3 regions of the Polymorphospora sp. A560 genome follow, and region 1 is predicted to be linked to each of the others. Evidence: riboswitches for the same ligand, from Rfam matches in the RefSeq annotation. Region 1 holds a riboswitch; each other region holds the start of a gene.
The links. A riboswitch is a leader RNA that binds a small molecule or an ion and turns the genes downstream of it on or off. The one in region 1 is predicted to bind cobalamin.
Positions count from the first base shown of each region.

Region 2: linked by a shared signal. The riboswitch ahead of metE (5-methyltetrahydropteroyltriglutamate--homocysteine S-methyltransferase) and the one ahead of QCD66_RS03140 (peptidase) in region 1 are both predicted to bind cobalamin.
Region 3: linked by a shared signal. The riboswitch ahead of QCD66_RS19955 (ribonucleoside-diphosphate reductase subunit alpha) and the one ahead of QCD66_RS03140 (peptidase) in region 1 are both predicted to bind cobalamin.

Region 1 is NZ_CP122282.1:673,135-680,147, forward strand. Features, by position in the region: gene QCD66_RS03115 (ECF transporter S component) at 1-235, shown strand, start outside; gene QCD66_RS03120 (family 43 glycosylhydrolase) at 246-1,766, opposite strand; gene QCD66_RS03125 (family 43 glycosylhydrolase) at 2,016-3,476, shown strand; gene QCD66_RS03130 (YfbM family protein) at 3,493-3,984, opposite strand; gene QCD66_RS03135 (hypothetical protein) at 4,095-4,586, opposite strand; gene QCD66_RS03140 (peptidase) at 4,577-5,623, opposite strand; cobalamin riboswitch at 5,732-5,871, opposite strand; gene QCD66_RS03145 (class I SAM-dependent methyltransferase) at 6,254-6,919, shown strand; gene QCD66_RS03150 (class I adenylate-forming enzyme family protein) at 6,916-7,013, shown strand, end outside.
Region 2 is NZ_CP122282.1:5,207,087-5,214,099, reverse strand. Features, by position in the region: gene QCD66_RS23135 (Ig-like domain repeat protein) at 1-514, shown strand, start outside; gene QCD66_RS23130 (WxL protein peptidoglycan domain-containing protein) at 599-1,660, shown strand; gene QCD66_RS23125 (hypothetical protein) at 1,657-2,124, shown strand; gene metE (5-methyltetrahydropteroyltriglutamate--homocysteine S-methyltransferase) at 2,216-4,453, opposite strand; cobalamin riboswitch at 4,569-4,781, opposite strand; gene QCD66_RS23115 (class I SAM-dependent methyltransferase) at 4,888-5,547, shown strand; gene QCD66_RS23110 (hypothetical protein) at 5,703-6,044, shown strand; gene QCD66_RS23105 (MerR family transcriptional regulator) at 6,041-6,478, shown strand; gene QCD66_RS23100 (hypothetical protein) at 6,475-6,606, shown strand; gene tnpB (IS607 family element RNA-guided endonuclease TnpB) at 6,619-7,013, opposite strand, start outside.
Region 3 is NZ_CP122282.1:4,466,914-4,473,926, forward strand. Features, by position in the region: gene QCD66_RS19940 (zf-HC2 domain-containing protein) at 1-790, opposite strand, end outside; gene QCD66_RS19945 (sigma-70 family RNA polymerase sigma factor) at 876-1,460, shown strand; gene QCD66_RS19950 (ribonucleotide-diphosphate reductase subunit beta) at 1,503-2,498, opposite strand; gene QCD66_RS19955 (ribonucleoside-diphosphate reductase subunit alpha) at 2,519-4,933, opposite strand; cobalamin riboswitch at 5,062-5,295, opposite strand; gene QCD66_RS19960 (hypothetical protein) at 5,413-6,531, shown strand; gene QCD66_RS19965 (discoidin domain-containing protein) at 6,728-7,013, shown strand, end outside.

The DNA.
Region 1 (7,013 bases):
GGCCGGGGCGCCGCTGCTGGAGAACCTGCACCGGTTCGCGGTCTTCACCGGGGTCACGTCGACGTTCGGCTGGGACACCGGCCGGGCGATCACCAACGTGGTCGCGATCGTGCTCGCCGGGCCGGCGGTGCTGGCCGCCCTGCGCCGGGCCGCCCGCCGCGCGGCCTTCGACGCCCCGGTCGTGTTCGACTCCGCCCCGGCCGGTCCCGGCCGGACCGGGCCGGCCGGGGGGTGAGCCCGGGCGGCTACTCGCCGGAGGGGGCGGCGAGTTGGACGCCCAGCCGGACCGGGGTCCCGAAATTCGGTGTCCCGTCGGCGTTCCAGGTGAACTTCTGGGCGCGGGTGGAGCGGTTCATGTCGCAGCCGCCGCCGGCCGAGTCGTTGGCGTGGTAGACGATCCAGTCCTCGGTGCCGTCCGGTGACTTGAAGAAACCGTTGTGGCCGGGGGCGTAGACGCCGTTGGCGTCGCTGCGCTGGAACACCGGGGTGGGGTGTTTGGTCCAGGAGGCCGGGTTGAGCGGATTGCTGCCGGTCAGGGTGAGTAGGCCGAGTTTGTAGTCGGGGCCCCAGCAGGCGCTGGCCGAGTAGACGATCATGGTTCGGCCGTTGTGGTAGAGCGGTTCGGGTCCCTCGGCGACCGGATGGGTCTGTCGCTCCCAACTCAGCGTCGGCGAGGTGAGCCGGACCCGGGAGCCGCTGATCGTCCACGGGTTGCTGAGCGGGGTGATGAACAGGCTCTGGCCGTTGCCGCCGCCGTTGTAGGTGCCCAGCAGGTAGAGGTTGCCGTTGACCTTCAGGACACTGGCGTCCAGTTGCCAGTCGCTGCCGAGGTCGGCCTTGAAGGTGTACGGCCCCATCGGGTCGGTGCCGGCGCTCTCCAGCACGTGCAGCCGCTGGGTCGGGTTGAAGTCGCTGACGTTCTGACCGGCGACGTAGTAGAGGTACCAGCGGCGCCCGTTGGGTCCGTCGAGCAGGTGGAACTCGGGGGCCCACATGTTGCAGCAGCCGTTCGGGCGCCCGGAGAGATCGAAGACGACCTGCTCGGGGGCGCCGAAGAGGCCGCTGAGTGTGCTCGACCGGCGCATCGTGATCGTGGAGTTCCAGGTGGTCGTGGCCAGGTAGTAGAAACCGTTGTGGTGTTGCAGCCACGGGTCCGGGCCGTTGCGCTTGATCGGGTTGGTGAAGGTCCCCGGGGTGCCGACCACCGGTCCCAGATTGACCATCCGCCACTGCTGGTTGTTGCCGTCCAGGTCCTGGTACTGCGAGACCATGGCCCCGTCTGCCGTCGACCACTCCCACACGTCGAGGGCCTTGCCGCTGTGTCGGTTGATCAGCCGTACGTGGCCGCCGGCGGAGTCGGCCAGCCGGAAGTGCTGCCGGGTGCTGCCGTTGTCGGCGTTCTGGACCAGTTGGACACCGTCGTTGGCGTTGGGCAGTTCGAGCACCTTGCCGCTGTGCCGGGACTGCACCCGGAAGAAGCCGTTGCCGGCGTCCAGGAACCGCCACTGCTGCCACGCGCCGTCGTTGCGGGCGTACTGGTTGATCGGGGCGCCGTCGTTGGTGGCCAGGTTGTAGACGTCGAGGGCCTTGCCGCTGTGCCGGTTGACGAGCACGTAGTAGGCGTTGGTGTCGACGGTGGCGGCAGAGGCCGCCGGCATGGCGACGGTCGCGGCGGTGCCCGTCACGACGAGGACGAGGCCGGCGGCGAGGCCCGCGCGCCAGCGCGGCCGCGTGCGGTGGGGTTGCTTCTCACGGATGGGTGGCATCGGCCCGCTCCCTGCCGTCGACGGAATGCATCGATGATGGTCGCGTTAACAATATGGCTTGTCAAGCTGCCGGTCAGTGTTGGTCGAACAGGATTGCTGGTGGATCTACCTGCTTGGACATGGGATGGAGTGGCAACTAAGTCGTCCGGAACGCTTGATAAGCATCGATGTTAGCCTTCACAATGCTGGCGGCTACCAGTGATCGGCGGGCCGCATCCGCCGCCGACCGGACCGTACGAGGAGACGCCGATGACCAGTCCCGCCGCGCCGCGCCGCGCCGGTCTCGTCCGCCGGGTCGCCACCGCGACAGTGCTCGCCGTGCTGGCGAGCCTGCTGCCGGCGGCACCGGCCCCCGCCGCCCCGGCGGTCAACCACACCAACCCGCTGGTCGCCCAGCGGGCCGACCCGCACATCGTCAGGCACACCGACGGCTACTACTACCTGACCGCCACGGTGCCCGAGTACGACCGCATCGTGCTGCGCCGCGCCACCACCCTGCAAGGGCTCTCCACCGCCCCGGAGACCACGATCTGGCGCCGGCACACCAGCGGCGAGATGAGCGCCCACATCTGGGCACCGGAGATCCACTTCATCAACGGCCGGTGGTACGTCTACTTCGCCGCCGGCCGGGCCGACGACATCTGGCGGATCCGGATGTACGTGCTGGAGAACTCCGCCGCGAACCCGCTCGGCGGCTCGTGGACCGAACGCGGCCGGATCACCACGCCGTGGGACACCTTCGCCCTGGACGCCTCGACGTTCGTCGCCGGCGGGGTGCGCTACCTGACCTGGGCGCAGCAGGAGCCGGGGATCGCCACCAACTCCAACCTCTACCTGGCGCGGATGGGCGCCGACCCGTGGACGATCACCGGCCCGGTGACCCGGCTGACCGTGCCGACGTACGACTGGGAGACCCGGGGCTTCCGGGTGGCCGAGGGACCGGCGGTGATCCAGCGCAACGGCCGGATCTTCCTGACCTACTCGGCCAGCGCGACAGATGCCAACTACTGTCTCGGCCTGCTGACCGCCGCCGCGACGGCGGACCTGCTCAACCCGGCGTCCTGGACGAAGAGCCCGACCCCGGTCTTCGCCAGCAACGCCGCCACCGGCCAGTACGGTCCCGGCCACAACTCGTTCACCACGTCCGACGACGGGCAGAGCGACATCCTCGTCTACCACGACCGCAACTACCGGGACATCAGCGGCGACCCGCTCAACGACCCGAACCGGCGGACCCGTATCCAGAAGCTGTACTGGAACGCCGACGGCACGCCCAACTTCGGCATCCCGGTCCCCGACGGCGCGACCCCGGTACGGCTGCGTTCGCACGACCTCCCCGCCAACTTCGTCCGCCACTCCGCCTACCGGGGCCGGGTCGAGCCGAACGTGACGAACCTGGCCGACTCCCAGTTCCGGATCGTCACCGGCCTGGCCGGCGCCGGGTCGGTGTCGTTGGAGTCGACCAACTTCCCCGGCCACTACCTGCGGCACCGCAACTACGAGATCCACCTGGAGCGCGACGACGGCTCGGCCCTGTTCCGGGCCGACGCGAGCTTCGTACGCCGGCCCGGACTGGCCGACGGTGCCGGGATCTCGCTCGAATCGGGGAACTTCCCCGGCCGGTACGTCCGCCACCGCACCGGGCTGCTGTTCATCGAGCCGGTGGGCACGGCCGCCGAACGGGGGTCGGCAACGTTCCACCTGGAGTGACAGCGGTCGCTGACGCTCACTGGTCGACGGTGAAGATCACGTGCTTGCCGTCGCGGGCGGCGCGCTGGAAGAAGGCCACGAGATCGGTGAAGTTCGCCCAGGTGTATTCGAAGTCCTCGGCGCCGTGGTTCACGCCGTAGTCCTCGACGTCGATCGCCCGGTAGCCGGCGAGCAGCCGGTCGCGGTCGACCGGGACGAGCGCTTCGGCGACGTCGCGTACCCGGTCCGGGGTGAGGAGGCCGACGATGTAGTCGTCGTCCTCGTGGACCTGGAGACCGCCGAGGACCGCCGCGTTGAGGGGATAGTCGCCGTTGTCGTAGCCGAGCAGGCCGTCGGTCAGGCAGCGGTGGATCGCGTCCCAGGCCTTGTCGGTCTCGCAGTGGTCGACCTCGTCCCAGGCCTCCTCGATCCCGGTGACGATCGCCATCACCGCCGCGTCGTCGTCGGCCGACAGCAGCCGGGCCGCCGCCTCCTCGTCGATCGCGAAGTGCACACCGAGACTGCTCATGACCCGTTCTCCTCCACCGGAACCCGAAATGCCTGGCGGGAGGGTACGGGACCGGGCCGACACATCCGGGCCGGGCGGGGGGAAGCCGCCCGGCCCGGATCGTCAGCGGATCACGGGGGCGAGATGCCCGGGGCCGCGCCGGACCCGAACGACCATCCCTCCACAGTGCCCGGTGCCGGGTTGTAGCTGCTGGCGCCGAGCGTGCTGTACGACCAGCTGCCGCCGGCCGGCGCGTGCCAGTACGACCAGTACGCGCTGGCCGGCGGGGTGTTGACGCACGGTTCGGTGGCAGCGGTCGGCAGCCCGTCGAGGCGGCAGACGAACGCCAGCCCCCACCGGGCCGTACCGGTGACGGCGAAGCCGGCGCCCTGGAGGGCGGCCAGCCCGGTGGCCGGGTCGCCGGGCGCGCACCGTACCTCGATCGACCCGCCGAAGGCGGTGAAGTCGACGACGACCGTGACGCCGGTCGTCCCGACGCAGGCCGCGGCGTGCGCGGCCCGGGGTGCCGGCTCGGCGACGGTGAGGCCGGCGGTCAGCACCAGGAGCGCGGCGAGGGTCGCGGCCCAGCGTCGGGTCCGCGCGATCGCCGTACTCACCGGCACGCCAGGGTGGGCGCGGCGCCGCGGGCGCCGGTGGCGGAGAGCTTCGCGAAGCCGACCGCGGCCAGCCCCGGGACGGCCTGGGCGGTGGCCCGGGGTGCGGTGGCCGGGTCGAAGCCGGCGCCGGTGTACGCGACCGCGCCACGGTCGGCCACCGGGCCGGAGCAGCCGACCTGGAGCCCGAGCAGGAAGATGTTCGCCCTGGCGGCGGCGATCAGCCGCCCGCCGGCCCACAGCGCCTGGGCGGCGAGACCGGTGCTGTTGGCGTTCGGCTCGCCGGCCGCGTTGCCGAACGAGCCGTTCGCGGCCTGTACGCCGGTCAGCCAGGCGAGCCCGGCCGCCGCGTCGGCGTACCGGTCGACGGCCAGCAGGGCCTGCACGGCCAGCGCCGTCGCGTCGACGTCGCTGACGCAGGTGGCCTGCGCGAACAGCAGCGGGTAGCCGCCGTCGGCGCAGCGGCTGCCGGCCAGGAACGCGGCGGCGGTGGCGGGGGCGCCGGCCGGGGTGCGGTCGAGGGCGAGCAGAGCGAAGGACTGGCTGAAGGCGTTGCTGTAGTCGCCCCACGCGGACCGGTCGGAGAACCGGCCGGACGGGTCTTCCAGGCCGCGCAGTCGGGCGACCAGGTCGACGCCGCCGAACGCGGTCGGGTCGACACCCCGGACCTGGGCGGCGAGGGTGAGCTTGGCGGTGGCGCCGGCGTAAGCCTCGGTGCTGCCGTCGCCGACGTAGCCGGTGAGGATCTCCGGCCGGGCGAGCCAGGTGAGCGCCTTGGCGCCGTTCTCGTCGGCGACCTTGGCGGCGGCGAACGCGAAGACGGCGTCGATGGTGAGGCCCTGGTCGGGGTAGCTGACGCCGCCGAACTCGGTCTCGAAGCGCTCGCCGTCGACCATCTGCCGGGCCAGCCAGCCGGCGGCGGCGTCGGAGCGGCTCAGGGTCGGCGGGGCGGCGGCCGCGGCGGCCGGTGCCGCGACGGTCAGGGCGGCGGCGAGTACGCCGCACAGCAGGGCGGGGAGTTTGTGCCGGGATAGCGAGCGGACCATGTGTGGGCACGCCTTTCCGGCCCGAAGGTAACGAGGCCGGAGGTCCCTGCGCTCACGGTGCGCGGTGGGGATTTATCCGGACTCCGTCCCGTGGGCCACGACGGGTGAGGAGCGGGTTTGCGCGCAGGTGGGCATTCGGGCTCACCGCCGGGCACAATGCAGTGCTCGACGGCCTACCGTTGCGGGCCAGCGCCGGACTTCGACCGGACTTCCCCCACGGTGCACGCATCTTCTGTTGTGGACGGTAAGTCTTTCGGAGTCGCCCACCCGCTGTCAATCCGCTGGTGGGTGGCATGTGCCACCCCGGATGTCACCCTCCCGACAGTCACTCTCCGCAATATGGCAACGGTGCGACGGACGTGAATTCGAAGGGCCCGTATCCGTCGGGTTCGTCAGATGATCTACCCGTTTCTAACTGAATGATCATCGTCTATAGTGATGCTCGGCGACGTGGCCAGGTGGCATTGCTGCCGGGTGCATTCTTTCTGGATCTCGGCAAGCAGGGGGACCGGGTGAAACCACTGCACCACGGTCAATGTCTGGCGCGAATCCGGCCGCCCATTGTGGCGTAGCTCGGCCACCGCCCAGCCCTGACCGATCCATTGCCGTAAGGCTGATGGGGGGAGACCTGTGACCACCGAACTCTGGAATCCGGCGACCTTCGACGCGCTGCGGCGGCAACTGATCCCGTCGTTCGACCTCCTCTACGGCAGCGCGGTCAGCGTGGTCGCCATGTCGGTGCCCCGCCGGCCCCGCATCCTCGACCTGGGCGCCGGCACCGGCCTGCTCAGCGCGGCGCTGCTGGAGCGGCTGCCCGACGCCGAACTGCTCCTCGTCGACCGGTCGCAGCCGATGCTGGCCAAGGCCGTGCAGCGTTTCGAGACCGTCGAGCACGTTCGCACGCTGGTCGCCGACCTCACCGACCCGCTGCCGGTCGGCCCGTTCGACGCCGTCGTCTCCGGCCTGGCGATCCACCACCTGCCGCACGAGGGCAAGCGCGACCTGTTCGCCCGCATCCGCGACGTACTGCGCCCGGGCGGCCTGTTCGTCAACGTCGAGCAGGTGCTCGCGCCCACCCCGGCGATCGAGGCGCTCTACGACCGCCAGCACGAGAAGCACGTGCACGACTCCGAGACGCCGGCCGACGAGTGGGCCGCCGGCCGCGAGCGGATGAAGCACGACATCTGCATCGACGTCGACACCCAACTCGACTGGCTGCGGCAGGCCGGCTACGCGCAGGTCGACTGCCTGGCCAAGGACTGGCGGTTCGCCACGTACGCCGGGTGGACGGCATGACCGCCGAAGACCCGGACACGCTCTACACGGCCGTACGCGCGGTCGCCGCGGCCCGCCCCGACGCACCCGCCGTCGAGACCACGGGAGGAGACGC
Region 2 (7,013 bases), 3.6 Mb from region 1:
GCCGTCGGACGCGACCGTCTTCGGCGCGTCCACCTCCTCGTCCACCTCGTTCACCATCCAGCCCGGCGACGATGTGATCACCAAGCAGCAGGAGATCATCGCCGACGTGGCCCCGGGTGCGTTCACCCTCGACCTCGCCGGTGACACCGCCATCCTGACCGGCGGCTCCGTCGGCGGCACCGCCACCGGCGCGCTCCAGGGCGCCACCGTCACCGACCTTCGGGGCAGCAACGCCGGTTGGGACCTGACCGGCCAGCTCGCCGACTTCGTCGGACCCGACGCGACCATCGCCGGCGGCAACCTGTCCTGGACGCCGTCGGCCAGCAAGACCAGCGGCTCCGGCGCGGTCACCGCGGGAACCGCGGCCGACCTCGGCGACACCCGCACACTGTGCTCGTCGGCGGCCGGTGCCAGCGCGGGCGTCTTCGCCTGCGGCGCCGACCTCGACCTCGCCATCCCCGACAACGTGGCGCCGGGGGAGTACAAGGCGACCCTGACCCTGACCCTGGCCTGACCTTTCCGCGACCGGGGGATGCCGGGCCCGCCGGGCCCGGCATCCCCACCACCGTTGCCGGACCGACTCCACGGAGCCGCTGACATGACCCACTCCCGTGCCACCCGCCTGGTCGTCCGGCTGCTCGTCGGGTCGGCCGTCATCCTCGGCGCCACCGGTCCGGCCGCCGCCGCGCCCGCCCCGCCACCGGCGCTGCCCGGGTACGCCCCGGCCGAGGAGTTCCGGTGGAGCGTGCAGCCGTCGAGCCCGCGCGGACCCAACGGCCGCAACGAGTTCGCGTACGAGCTCAACCCCGAGGAGAAGATCACCGACTGGGTCGCGGTCAGCAACCTCACCGGAAAGCCGCTGACCGTCAACGTGTACGCGACCGACGCGTTCACCGCCCCGGACGGCGGATTCGCCCTGCTGACCGCCGACGAGCCGGCCACCGGCGTCGGGAGCTGGGTCACCCTGCCGAAGAAGTCGTACACGGTGCCGGCCGGCAAGCGGGCCGACGTCCCGTTCGAACTGGCGGTACCGGCCAACGCGAGCCCCGGCGACCACATCGGCGGCCTGATCGCCTCGGTCAACACCGAGGAACGGCAGGAGGACGGGCAGACCGTCAACGTCGAGCGACGCATCGCCGCCCGGATCTACCTGCGGGTCGCCGGCCCGGTCGAACCGGCCGCCCTGATCAGCGCCCTGGACGTCGACTATGCCAACCCGCCGCTGTCGCTCGGCGGCGACATGACGGTGACGTACCGGATCGCCAACGACGGCAACGTCCGCTTCTCCGGCAAGGCCCGGGTCCAGGTCACCGGACCGTTCGGGATACGTGTCGCCAACAGCGAGGTCATCGACATCCCCGAGCTGCTGCCCGACTCGGAACTGCGGCTGACGCAACGGTTCCCCGGCGTGTTCCCGGCCGGCCTGCTGACCACGACCGTCACCGTCAACCCGCAGGAGAGCGGCGGACCGCTGCCCTCGCTGAGCCGCGACTCGGCGCTGTGGGCGGTGCCGTGGCCGCTGGCGGCCGGGCTGCTGCTGGCCGGGGTGCTGCTGCTCGGCTGGTGGCTGCGGAACAGGCGCTGGCACCGCATCGTCGCCGCCGGCGGCTTCGACGCCGCGCCGGAGGCGGCGCCGACCGTCCGGCCGGTGGCGTCATGACACCGGCCGGCCGCGCCCCGCGCCCGGCCAGCCGGGCGGCCGTCCCGCGGATCGCGGTGGGGCTCCTTCTCACCGCCGGGATGACCGGTGCGGCCACCTCCGCGCCGGCCGCGCCCGTGCCGCCGGCCGTGGTCTCGGCCGCCCTCGGGACACCGCTGGCCGGCGGATTGCGGGCCGGGTCGGCGGCGCCGGACTCCGGGACCGCGCGCCGGACGGAGGTCACGGTGTCGATCGCACCGGCGCCGACCACGCCCGGACCCACCCCCACCGGCCCTGAACCGACCCCCACCGGGACCCCCGGCCCTGTGCCGACCGGCACCCCCGCGCCGCCGACCCCGTCGGCGTCACCCGATCCCGGCGGCCGGCTCCCGCAGACCGGGCTCGCCATCGGCGGCATCCTGGTCCTCGGCGCGGCCCTGGTCGGCGCCGGCGCCGGACTGCGTACGCTCAGCCGCCGCAGGTGAATCCGCGGGGGCCGTTTCGGACGCCGTGCCGTGCGTCGAGGTCGCCGGCGTCCGGCCGGGCGGACCGGAGAGCCCGCCCGACCCGGTGCCGTCAGTTGCCGCGTACCTCGGCGGCGGCCGCGACCAGGTGCCGCAGCGACGCCTCGACCTCGGGATAGCCGCGGGTCTTCAGGCCGCAGTCCGGGTTGACCCACACCCGCCGGGCCGGTACGGCCGCGACGGCGCGGCGCAGCGCCTCGACCACCTCGGCGTGGGACGGCACCCGTGGCGAGTGGATGTCCCACACCCCGGGGCCGACACCCCGGCGGTAGCCGACCGCGGCGAGGTCGTCGAGGACCTCCATCTTCGAACGGGACGCCTCGATGCTGGTCACGTCCGCGTCGAGGGCGTCGATCGCGGTGATCACCTCGCCGAACTCGGAGTAGCACAGGTGGGTGTGGATCTGGGTGTCGTCGGCGACGCCGCTGGTGGCCAGGCGGAAGGCCGCCACCGCCCAGTCCAGGTAGGTCCTCTGGTCGGCCCCGCGCAGAGGCAGGGTTTCCCGCAGCGCCGGCTCGTCGACCTGGATGACCCTGATCCCGGCCGCCTCCAGGTCGTGGCACTCGTCCCGCAGGGCGAGCGCGACCTGGTCGGCGGTGTCGGCCAGCGGCTGGTCGGCGCGGACGAACGACCAGGCGAGGATGGTGACCGGGCCGGTGAGCATGCCCTTGACCGGCCGGCTGGTCAGCGACTGGGCGTACGTGGACCACGCCACGGTCATCGGCGCCTTGCGGGCGACATCGCCGTAGATGATGGGCGGACGTACGCAGCGGGAGCCGTAGGACTGCACCCAGCCGTGCTCGGTGGCGGCGAACCCGTCGAGTTGCTCGCCGAAGTACTGCACCATGTCGTTGCGTTCCGGCTCGCCGTGCACGAGCACGTCCAGACCGAGCCGCTCCTGGAGCCGGATGACGTGCTCGACCTCGGCACGCATCCGCCGGGTGTAGCCGGCCTCGTCGAGGGTGCCGGCCCGGTGGGCGGCGCGCGCCCTACGCAGCTCGACGGTCTGCGGGAACGACCCGATGGTGGTGGTCGGCAGCTCCGGCAGCCCCAGCCGCTCCTGCTGGCGGGCGGCCCGGTCGGCGTGGTCGCCGCGCCGCCGGTCGGCGGGACCGAGCGCGGCGAGCCGGGCCCGTACGTCGTCGTGCCGCCACGCCGCCGGCGCCGGGCGCGGCGGTGCCGGCAGGTGCCCGGTGCCGTCGCGCACCGCGCGGCCGAGCAGGACGACCTCGTCCACCTTCTGCCGGGCGAACGCGAGCCGCTCGTACAGGTGCGGGTCGAGGCGGGTCTCGACGGACAGGTCGACCGGGACGTGCAGCAACGAGCAGGACGTGGCGACGGCGACGTGGTCGGCGAGCCCGGCGACCGCCGCCCCGGCGGCCGCCGCGGCACGCAGGTCGGTACGCCAGATGTTCCGTCCGTCGACCAGGCCGGCGACGATGGTCCTGCCGCGCAGTGGCCCCGCGGCGGCGAGCCGGTCGAGGTTGCCCCGCCCGGCGACCAGGTCCACGCCGATCGCCTCGACCGGCGTGTCCAGCAGGGCCGGCAGGGCCTCGCCCAGCTCGCCGAAGTAGGTGGCCACGAAGATCCGTGGCCGGTGTTCGGTCCCACCGAGCCGGGTGTAGGCGCGGCGCAGCGCGTCGATCTCCGCCGGGGCGCGGTCGGCGACGTACGCGGGCTCGTCCAGCTGCACCCAGGCCACCCCGGCGTCGGCCAGGGCGGTGAGGATCCCGGCGTACGCCTCGACCAGGTCGTCGAGGCGGGCGAACGGATCGTCGCCCTTGGCCAGCAGCAGGAACGTGGCCGGCCCGACCAGCACCGGCCGGGTGGTGATGCCCAATTCGCGGGCCTCGCCGTATTCGCGTAGCGCCTTGGCCGGGTCGGCGACGAAGGCGGTGTCCGGGCCGATCTCCGGCACCAGGTAGTGGTAGTTGGTGTCGAACCACTTGGTGAGTTCCAGCGCCGGCTCGGCGTCGACGCCACGGGCCATGGCGAAGTAGGTGTCCAGCTCGGACAGTCCGAGCCGGGCGAACCGGTCCGGAACCGCGCCGACGGCGACGGCGGTGTCGAGCACGTGGTCGTAGTAGGAGAAGGTGTTCGACGGGATCGCGTCGAGACGGGCGTCCCGCAGCGTCCGCCAGACCTCGGCGCGTAGCCCGGCGGCGGTGCGCTCCAGTTCGCCGGCGTCGACGGTGCCGGCCCAGTAGGCCTCGACGGCCCTCTTCAGCTCCCGGTTGGTGCCGATGCGCGGATAGCCGAGCACGGTGCTCTGGCCGAATGCGGTGCTCAACGGATGGGTCCTTCCCCTCGAGGTGCCCGGCGGGGCACGGGAGGGGGAAGGCAGGGTACGGGTCGGTACCGGCTTCCGCCCTGGCCCTCCCGAGAGGCCGCCGGCGGCGCACACCGGCGGCGTGCGCGGCGCTGGCAGGTCTTCGGACTCGTGGGCGTGACCCGATGGTCGCCTACTGGCCGTCGCTTCCCAGACCTCGCGGTCCAGTGCTCTGATGACGGCGGTCGTTCCCACTCACCGCTGCGGGGCAGTCCCGGTCTCGCACCGGGTTCCCTCTTACGACGCCCCACCCTCACGGGTCGGGCGAACCAGCACCGTCCGCCATCGTACGGGCCTTCGGGCGGTGTCCGGGTGAGGGTGTCCGACGTACGGGACGGCGGGGTGCTACTTTGCGGTTTCCGCAAACTTCTTTGTCAACCCGTCCGGGGTGCGGCATGTTGGCGCCGGAGGCGGTCACCTCCGGCACCGACGAACCGAGGGTGGTAACCATGGACGCGAAGTTCTGGGACGACAGGTACCTCAGCCGGGAACAGCTCTTCAGCGGCAACCCCAACGGCGTCCTCGTCGCCGAGGTGGCCGACCTGCGGCCGGGGCGCACCCTCGACCTCGGCTGCGGCGAGGGTGCCGACGCGCTCTGGCTGGCCCGGCGCGGCTGGCAGGTGACCGGAGTCGACATCTCGGACGTGGCCCTGCGCCGCGCCGCGGCCGGGGACGACACCGGCCGGGTGACGTGGACCCGGGTCGACCTGGCCACCGAGCCACCACCGGCCGGCCCGTTCGACCTGGTCTCGGCCCAGTACTTCCCGCTGCGCCGCGAACCGGGCCACGCCGTACTGCGCGGCCTGCTGGCCACGGTCGCACCCGGCGGAACCCTGCTCGTCGTCAGTCACGATCTGGCCGATCTTCCGCCGCGGCACGACCTCGACGTCGACCCGGCCGACTTCTACCAGCCCGGGGAGGTCGCCGGGCTGCTCGACGACGACTGGGCCGTCCTGGTCGACGAGATCCGGCCACGGACGGTTCCCGCGCCGCCGGGGACGCACCACCGCAACGACATCGTCCTGCGGGCGCGACGGGAGCCGTCACTGCCCTGACCGGCCGCCGGCCCGACGGGTGGCGCCGACCCGTCGGGCGCGCGGGTGAGGGCGCGCGGCGGTCCGGGCTGTTGCATCCGGTACCCGGGTACAGGCTTACCGTCGGATGGCCGGCGCCGACCCGGCACCGGAACCGCCCGTACGAGGAGGCTGTGATGCCGTTTGTCGTCCCGGACGCCTGTAGCCTGCCCACCGCCGACCGGCCGCCCCGGCTGGCCGAGTTCGACGCCCTGCTCACCACCGCCGTGCGCGCCGTCGAGTCGCTCACCCCGACCCACGCCCGACTTCGCCTGGCCGGCCCGCCCGACCTCGAAACGGCGGTAAGGGACCTCACCGCACGCGAAGCGAGCTGCTGCTCGTTCTTCACCTTCACCGTCAGCCCGGCCCACGACGGCAGCCCGCTGACCCTCGACGTGCGGGTGCCACCCGGCCACGCCGACGTACTGCGGTCCCTGGTCGGCCGGGCCGCCGCGGCCGCGCCCGGGCCGGCCCGGTGACCCCCGGGCTACGCAGCGGCGAGGTCGCCGAACAGGCCGGGGTGAACATCCAGACCCTGCGCTACTACGAGCGCCGGGGCCTGCTCGCCGAACCGGCCCGCTCCAACGGCGGCCACCGGCTCTACCCGCCGGACACCGTCGCCCTGCTCCAGGTGATCAAGGCGGCGCAGCGGCTCGGATTCACCCTCGACGAGGTGGCCGACCTTCTCGACACCGGCCGCCGCCGGCACCCGACCGCCGACCTGCGACAGCGCGCGATCGACAAGATCGCCGAGATCGACGCGCGGATCGCCGACCTGAACGCCATCCGGACGACCCTGGTCGAGGTCGTCGACGCCCGCTGCGACAGCCTCACCGACTGCACCTGCGCCGACTGCCCGATCCCGTTCCTGACCATAGGCAGCGCCGCCGACCCCGACGGAGACCCCGCGTGAACCAGACCGTCCCGCCGTCCGCCGGTCGCCCCGGGCACAAGCCGCACCGGACGGACGGCGACCCGCCCACCCGCAGCAAGATCACCGGCGGTCCCGCCGCCCTCGCCTGCGCGCCGCCTGCTGCGTGATCCCGTTACCTCTCAGTGAGCTTTGGTGAGCTCACGATTGGTAGTCCTGCCTTGCGGCGGGACGGTCCCGGTCTGACCGACTGGTGTCGTGCCGGGTTCACGCTTCACGGCCACCCGCCCGCGTACGCGGGTCTTCTGGTCGGCTCCACGTGCTGCCACCGGGCCACTCCCGGCAGTGTCGAACTCAGCCGCCAGGGCGGCCAGATTCGCGGCGGCGTTGTGGTCGCGGTCGATGACCAAACCACACGCCTGACACACGTACTCACGCTCGGACAGGGCCAGCTTGGTTTTCACCGTGCCGCAGCCCGAGCAGGTCTTCGAGGATGGATACCAGCGATCGGCGATCAGCAGCCGGCCACCGTTCCACAAGGTCTTGTACGCCAACTGGCGGCGGATCTCCGCGAAAC
Region 3 (7,013 bases), 3.8 Mb from region 1:
AGGCGGCGCGGCGGGTGTCGGCGGTGACCTGGGCGGACGAGACCGAACGTACGATCCGCAGGCCGGGTGCCGGTTCGGCCGGCTCGGCGACGTCGTCGAAGGTGGCCCGCCAGCGGCCACGGTCCGGGCGGCGCACCGGTGGCGTGGCCGGGTCCGGCAGCACCCGCGACAGGGCCAGCACGACGAGGAAGCCGAGCACGATCAGGCTGTGGCTGAGCACCCGGGTGAACTCGACCCGGCCGCCGATCAGGTCGTCGGTGGTGAGCAGGGTCAGTACGACCACGAACGCGGTCAGGGTGGGCAGGATGCCGGTGGGCCGTACCCGGCGCAGGGCGATCCACGCGAACCCGGCGCCCAGGGCGACGTTCCAGGCCGCCGACTCGTGCCACAGGTGGTTGGCCCCTTCGACGCCGGTTACGCCGTGCAGGTGGCCGGTCGCGGTGAGCCCGCCGATCTGGGCGGCCCCGAGCAGGAACTGGGCCAGCCCGAGCACGCCGAGCACGACCCGCAGCGGCACCGCCGCCGGCCGGCCCGCCCGGGCCAGCAGGTGTCCGAGGGCGGCGCGCGCCGTACGGCGCGCCGGCAGGGCGGCCAGCACCGCGTCGTCGACCTGGAACGTGACCGGCACCGTGCTGGTACGGGTCAGCCGTGTCACCAATGCCGCATTGTCGTACCATTCCCGACACTGCGGACAAATGTCCAAATGTGCGTCAGCTGCCCCCCGCTCGACCGGACCGTCCTCGCCATCCAGGCCGGCTGACAGCGCCTCGCGACACTCATCGCACCCCATCACCCCATAGTCGGACGGCACCGCACGCCGGTTCCATCCGGGGTACACCTGTCCGGAGCGCGGATCAGGGGGCTAGCCTTTCCCCATGCAGACGCCGGACAGCGACGACGAGATCACCCGATGGGCGCTGGCCGCCGGCCGCGGTGACCGGGCCGCCGCGTCGTCGTTCATCCAGGCCACCCAGCAACAGGTGATCCGTTTCCTGGGCCACCTCACCGACGCCTCCGAGGCCGAGGACCTGGCGCAGGAGACCTATCTGCGGGCCATGAGGTCGCTGCCCCGTTTCGCCGGCCGGTCGTCGGCGAAGACCTGGCTGCTGGCGATCGCCCGCCGGGTCGCCGTCGACCACGTCCGGGCGGTCACCGTACGGCCGCGCGTCGCCGCCCTGGAGAACTGGGAGCACGCCGCCGAGGCGACCCTGGCCCGCAGCGCCCCGCACCGGTTCGAGGACGAGATCGTGCTGCGTGACCTGCTCGACGCGCTGCCCGCCGACCGGCGCGAGGCGTTCGTCGCCACCCAGGTCGCCGGGCTGAGCTACGCCGAGGCGGCCGAGGTCTGCGGCTGCCCGGTCGGGACGATCAGGTCGCGGGTCGCCCGGGCCCGGGAAGACCTCGTCACCCTGGTCCAGGAGCGCCGCCGCGACGGCCGCCACCTGCGCGCCTCCGGCTAGCCGTCGCCGGCCGCACCCGGGGGCGCGACCGGCGACGGCTGGCTAGAAGTCGTCGTCGAAGGTGACGGCGCCGGTCACCCCGACCTGATACGCCGACACCCGCCGCTCGAAGAAGTTCGACAGCTCCTGCACGTCCTGCAACTCCATGAACGCGAACGGGTTCGACGAGCCGTAGAGCGGGGCGATGTCGAGCTGGGCCAGCCGCCGGTCGGCGACGTGCTGGAGATACTCGCGCATGTCCGGCAGCGACAGCCCGGACACCCCGCCGTCGAGGAGATCCTCGGCGAACTGCACCTCGCACTCGACCGCCTCGGCGAGCATCCGCCGGACCTGTTCGGCGAGGTCGTCGTCGAACAGATCGGGTTCCTCGCGGCGTACGGTCTCGACCACGTCGAACGCGAACGCCATGTGCATCGACTCGTCGCGGAACACCCAGTTGGTGCCGGAGGCCAGGCCGTTGAGCAGGCCGCGCGAGCGCAGGAAGTAGACGTACGCGAAGGCGCCGTAGAAGAACAGGCCCTCGATGCAGGCGGCGAAGCAGATCAGGTTGAGCAGGAACGCCCGCCGGTCCTCCCGGGTCCGCAGCTCACGCAGCTCGAAGATCGAGTCGATCCAGCGGAAGCAGAACTCGGCCTTGCGCCGGATCGACGGGATGTTCTCGATGGCGGCGAACGCGGCGAACCGCTCCTCGTCGTCGGGCACGTACGTGTCGAGCAGGTTCAGGTAGAACTGGACGTGCACCGCCTCCTCGAATAGCTGCCGGGACAGGTAGAGCCGGCCCTCCGGGGAGTTGACGTGCTGGTAGAGGTTGATCACCAGGTTGTTGGCGACGATCGTGTCGCCGGTGGCGAAGAACGCGACGAGCCGGCTCACCAGGTGCCGTTCGGCCGGCGACAGCTTGGCCAGGTCGGCGAGGTCGGAGTGCAGGTCGACCTCCTCGACGGTCCAGGTGTTCTTGATCGCGTCGCGGTACCGGTCGAAGAAGTGCGGGTAGCGCATCGGTCGCAGGGTCAGGTCCATGCCCGGGTCGAGCAGCATCGGGGTACGGGTTTCGGTGGTCACTGGCAGGCCTCGCAGGACTCGGGGTTCTCCAGGGAGCAGGCGAGCGCCTCGTCGACGGGCGGCACGATCACGGCCGGCGCCGGGATGGCGGCGTCCGGGCGGGTGACCGCGACGGTCGCCTGCTGGATCCGGGTCGCCGGTCGCGACCGCAGGTAGTACGTCGTCTTCAGCCCGGACTTCCAGGCGTAGAGGTACATCGAGCTGAGCTTGCCGATGCTGGGTGCGCTCATGAACAGGTTCAGTGACTGACTCTGGTCGATGTACGGCGACCGCTCGGCGGCGAGGTCGATCAGCGCCCGCTGCGGCAGCTCCCAGGCGGTGCGGAAGAGTTCGCGGACGTCCCCGGGCAGTTCGGCGATGCCCTGCACGGAGCCCTCGGCGCGGCGGATCGCCGCCCGGACCGGCTCGGTCCACAGCCCCCGGGCCTTCAGCTCACCGACGAGCGCGGTGTTGATCTGGAGGAACTCGCCGGACAGCGTCTCGCGCTTGAACAGGTTGGAGACCTGCGGCTCGACGCACTCGTAGCAGCCGGCGATCGAGGCGATGGTGGCCGTCGGGGCGATCGCGACGAGCAGCGAGTTGCGCAGGCCGTAGCGGGAGACGCGCTCGCGAAGCGCGGCCCAGCGGTCGGTCTGGGTCGGGGTGACCCCCCACAGGTCGGGCTGGAGGTCGCCGCGGGCGGCGCGGGTCTGGCCGTACGCCGGGTGCGGGCCGGCGCGCTCGGCGAGGTCGGCGGAGGTCTCCAGGGCGGTCAGGTAGATCTCCTCGGCGATCCGGGTGGACAGTTCCCGGGCGGCGGGCGCGTCGAACGGCAGCCGGAGCGCGAAGAAGACGTCCTGCAGGCCCATGACGCCGAGGCCGACCGGGCGCCAGCGGGGGTTGCTCGCCGCCGCCGCCGGGCTCGGGTAGTAGTTGATGTCGATGACCCGGTCGAGGAAGGTGACCGCGGTGCGTACGGTGGCGCGCAGCTTCGGCCAGTCCATGTCGTCGCCGGCGACGTGGGCGGCCAGGTTGACCGAGCCGAGGTTGCACACGGCGGTCTCGGTGTCGCTGGAGACCTCGATGATCTCGGTGCACAGGTTGGACAGGTGCACCACGTTGCCGGGTTCGGCGGTCTGGTTGCACAGCCGGTTGGCGGCGTCCTTGAAGGTCATCCAGCCGTTGCCGGTCTGGGCGAGGGTGCGCATCATCCGGCCGTACAGGTCGCGGGCCTTGACCTGGCGCACGTGGCGGCCGTCGGCCTCGGCGGCGCGGTAGGCGGCGTCGAACTCCTCGCCCCACAGGTCGGGCAGTTCCGGTACCTCGTCGGGGTCGAAGAGCGACCAGACCCCGTCGGCCTCGACCCGGCGCATGAACTCGTCGGGGATCCAGTTGGCGAGGTTCAGGTTGTGGGTACGGCGGGCGTCCTCGCCGGTGTTGTCGCGCAGCTCGAGGAACTCCTCGATGTCGGGGTGCCACGGTTCGAGGTAGACGCAGGCGGCGCCCTTGCGTCGGCCACCCTGGTTGACCGCGGCGACCGAGGCGTCCAGGGTACGCAGGAACGGGACGATGCCGTTGGACTTGCCGTTGGTGCCCCGGATCAGCGCTCCCCGCGAGCGGACCCGGGACCACGAGATGCCGATCCCGCCGGCGAACTTCGACAGGTGCGCGACCTGGGCGTAGCGCTCGTAGATGGAGCCGAGTTCGTCGCGCGGCGAGTCGACGAGATAGCACGACGACATCTGGGTGTGCCGGGTGCCGGAGTTGAACAGCGTCGGCGAGCTGGGCAGGTAGGCCAGCGACGACATCAGCCGGTAGAAGGCGATCGCCTCGGCCGGGTTGGTGGACAGTCCGCAGGCGACCCGCAGCAGCCAGTACTGCGGGGTCTCCACGACCAGCCGGCTGGTCGGGTGCCGCAGCAGGTAGCGGTCGTAGACGGTGCGCAGTCCGAAGTACTCGAACCGCAGGTGCCCGTCGGGGTCGATGGCGTCGTCGAGCTTGCGGGCGTTGATCCGGACGAACTCGGCGGTCTCGTCGCCGATCAGCCCCTCGGCGTGGCCGAGCCGGATCGCCTGGCTGAACGAGGCGATGCCCTGGCCGCGTACCTCCTTGTCGACGTAGGCGCCGAGCAGCCGGGCGGCGAGACGCGAGTACTGCGGTTCCTCGCCGATCATCTCGGCGGCGATCTGGATCGACAGCCGGTCGAGTTCGGCGGTGGTGGCGCCGTCGTACAGGCCGCTGATCGTCCTGGTCGCGACCCGCAGCGGGTCGACGTCGGCGAGGTCGTCGGCCCACCGGTCGACGGCCCGGACGATCTTGTTGACGTCGACCGGCTCGGTCGAGCCGTTACGTTTGCGCACCTGCATCTGGGTCCGCCTGGCAGCGGGCGCTCCGGCGTCCGCCGGTGCCGGGGCGACCTCGGTGACCGTCACAACACTCTCCTCGCGACTTCGGTCCAGGGGTCCGGATGGCGGCGCGCGGACGACACCGACGGCCCCGCCGGGCCGGCGAGGATCACGATGGCGTCGGCCGTCCCGCGCGGCCTCGGACCACCGCGCACGGGCGTGCGCGGTGTGCTGGCAGGTCTTCGGACTCGTGGGCCGGCGCGGAGTCTCCGCGTTCGCCTACCGGCCGTCGCTTCCCAGGCGGCCCGGCTCGTGGCCGGGTGGCGCCCAGTGCTTCTGACGGCTGTCGTTCCCACTCACCGCTGCGGGGCAGTCCCGGACTCGCACCGGGTTCCCTCTTGCCTCGACCGCCCCGGACGGGCGGCCGAACCAGCTACGGGGGACACCATATATAGGGGACCCGCAAAAGTCACACCCAACATCTAGGCGCGGCGTGTCGCGTGAGACACGAAACGACCGAGCCGGGGGGCGCCCCGGAACCGACCGCGGTGCGGTACGGTCCACGCGTGCGCGCAGGATGGCGACGCGGGTCCGAACCCCCGCCCCCGACCGAGGCCCCACGCCGGTCCGGCATCGTGTCGCCGGCGGGCGCCGTGTCGCTGGCCGGCATCGTGGCCGCCGCCGCGGCAGCGGTCGGCTGGGCGGTCGGGCTGGCGGTGTTGCAGCCGCTCACCGAGCCGAGCGGCCCGGACGCGTACGCGGAGAACAACACCTACTGGGTGCGCGACCTGCGCTTCATGGCCATCGTCGCGGTCATACTCGGGCTGGTCCTGGCCGCTCGTGGGGATCGGCGGGCCACCCGGACCGGTGTCACCGCCGGCCTGCTCTGGATCGGCGCCGACGTGGCGCTGGACCGCTCCGACCTGGCCGGCTGGCCGGCGGCCACCGCGCTGGCGGTGCTCGGTTGCCTGGCCGTGGGCACGGTCGCGGCGACCGGGCGACGGTCCCGCCGTCCCGACCGCCGGGCGCTGGTCGTCGCCGCCGCGGTCGGCGTGGCCCTGACACCGCTGGCGGCGCTCATCGAATCCCCGACCGACACCGAGCCGGCGCTCACGCCGGCCGCGCTCACGGTCAGCGGGACACTGCTCGTGCTGACGGTCGGTTCGGCGCTCGCCGCCGGTGTCCTGACGGCACCGGCCGGTGTCGGCACCGTGGCGGCCGACCGGGCCATCCCGAACCACCTGCTCCGCCGGCTGGCGCCGGCCACGGCCGTGCTGGCGCTCGGCGCGGCCGGTGCGGCCTGGATCCGGCTGGTCGAGCCGTACGAGCGGCTGGGTCCGTCGCTGCTGCTCGGGGTGGTGCTGCTGGCCGGGCTCTCGCTGCTGTCCGCGCGCTGGCCCGCCGGCCGGCCCGCGTGGGACGCGCAGGGCGCGACGATCATCCTCCTGGCCATCGGCTATCCGGTGCTGACGATGTTCTGGCTGTTCCTGCTGATGTTCGGTACGCCGATCGCGACCCTGCCGACCGCGCTCGCCGGCAGTGTCCCGGTCAACTCGGCCGACACCGACTCGCTGTACGCGGCCGTCGGGTCGGCGACCGGGCTGACGATCGGGGTGCTGCTGGTGGCGGCCGACCGTGCCCCGTACGCCACCCGCGACGCGGCCGCGCTGCCCGACGGCTCCTGAAACCACCCCGCCCGGCGCCGGGAACCGGCCGTCAGCATAGTTGATCTTGTCGGGGAGCGCTCCCCGAGCGTTGACTAGGCATTGACATACCTCGAAACACGGTTCAGAGTGTCCGATTAAGAGAGCGCTCTCTCATGCGGTCGTCATCGGTTGGTAACCGGGTCGACACACCACGCCCTGTCGAAGAGGAGCTGCCATGCGTCCCACCCCGCCCCCGACCGGCCGATGGCCCGCCCGCCCCACCTGGCTACGCCTCGGCGCCCTGGGCGCCGCCCTCGTCGCCCTGCTCGGCGGATACGTCGTGGCCACCACAGTGACCGCCAGCGCGGCGGAGATCCTGCTCTCGCAGGGCCGGCCGGTCACCGCGTCGTCGACCGAGTCGATCGCGTTCCCGGCCTCCGCCGCCGTCGACGGCGACAACGGCACCCGCTGGTCCAGCGCCGCCGCCGACCCGCAGTGGCTACGCGTCGACCTCGGCTCAC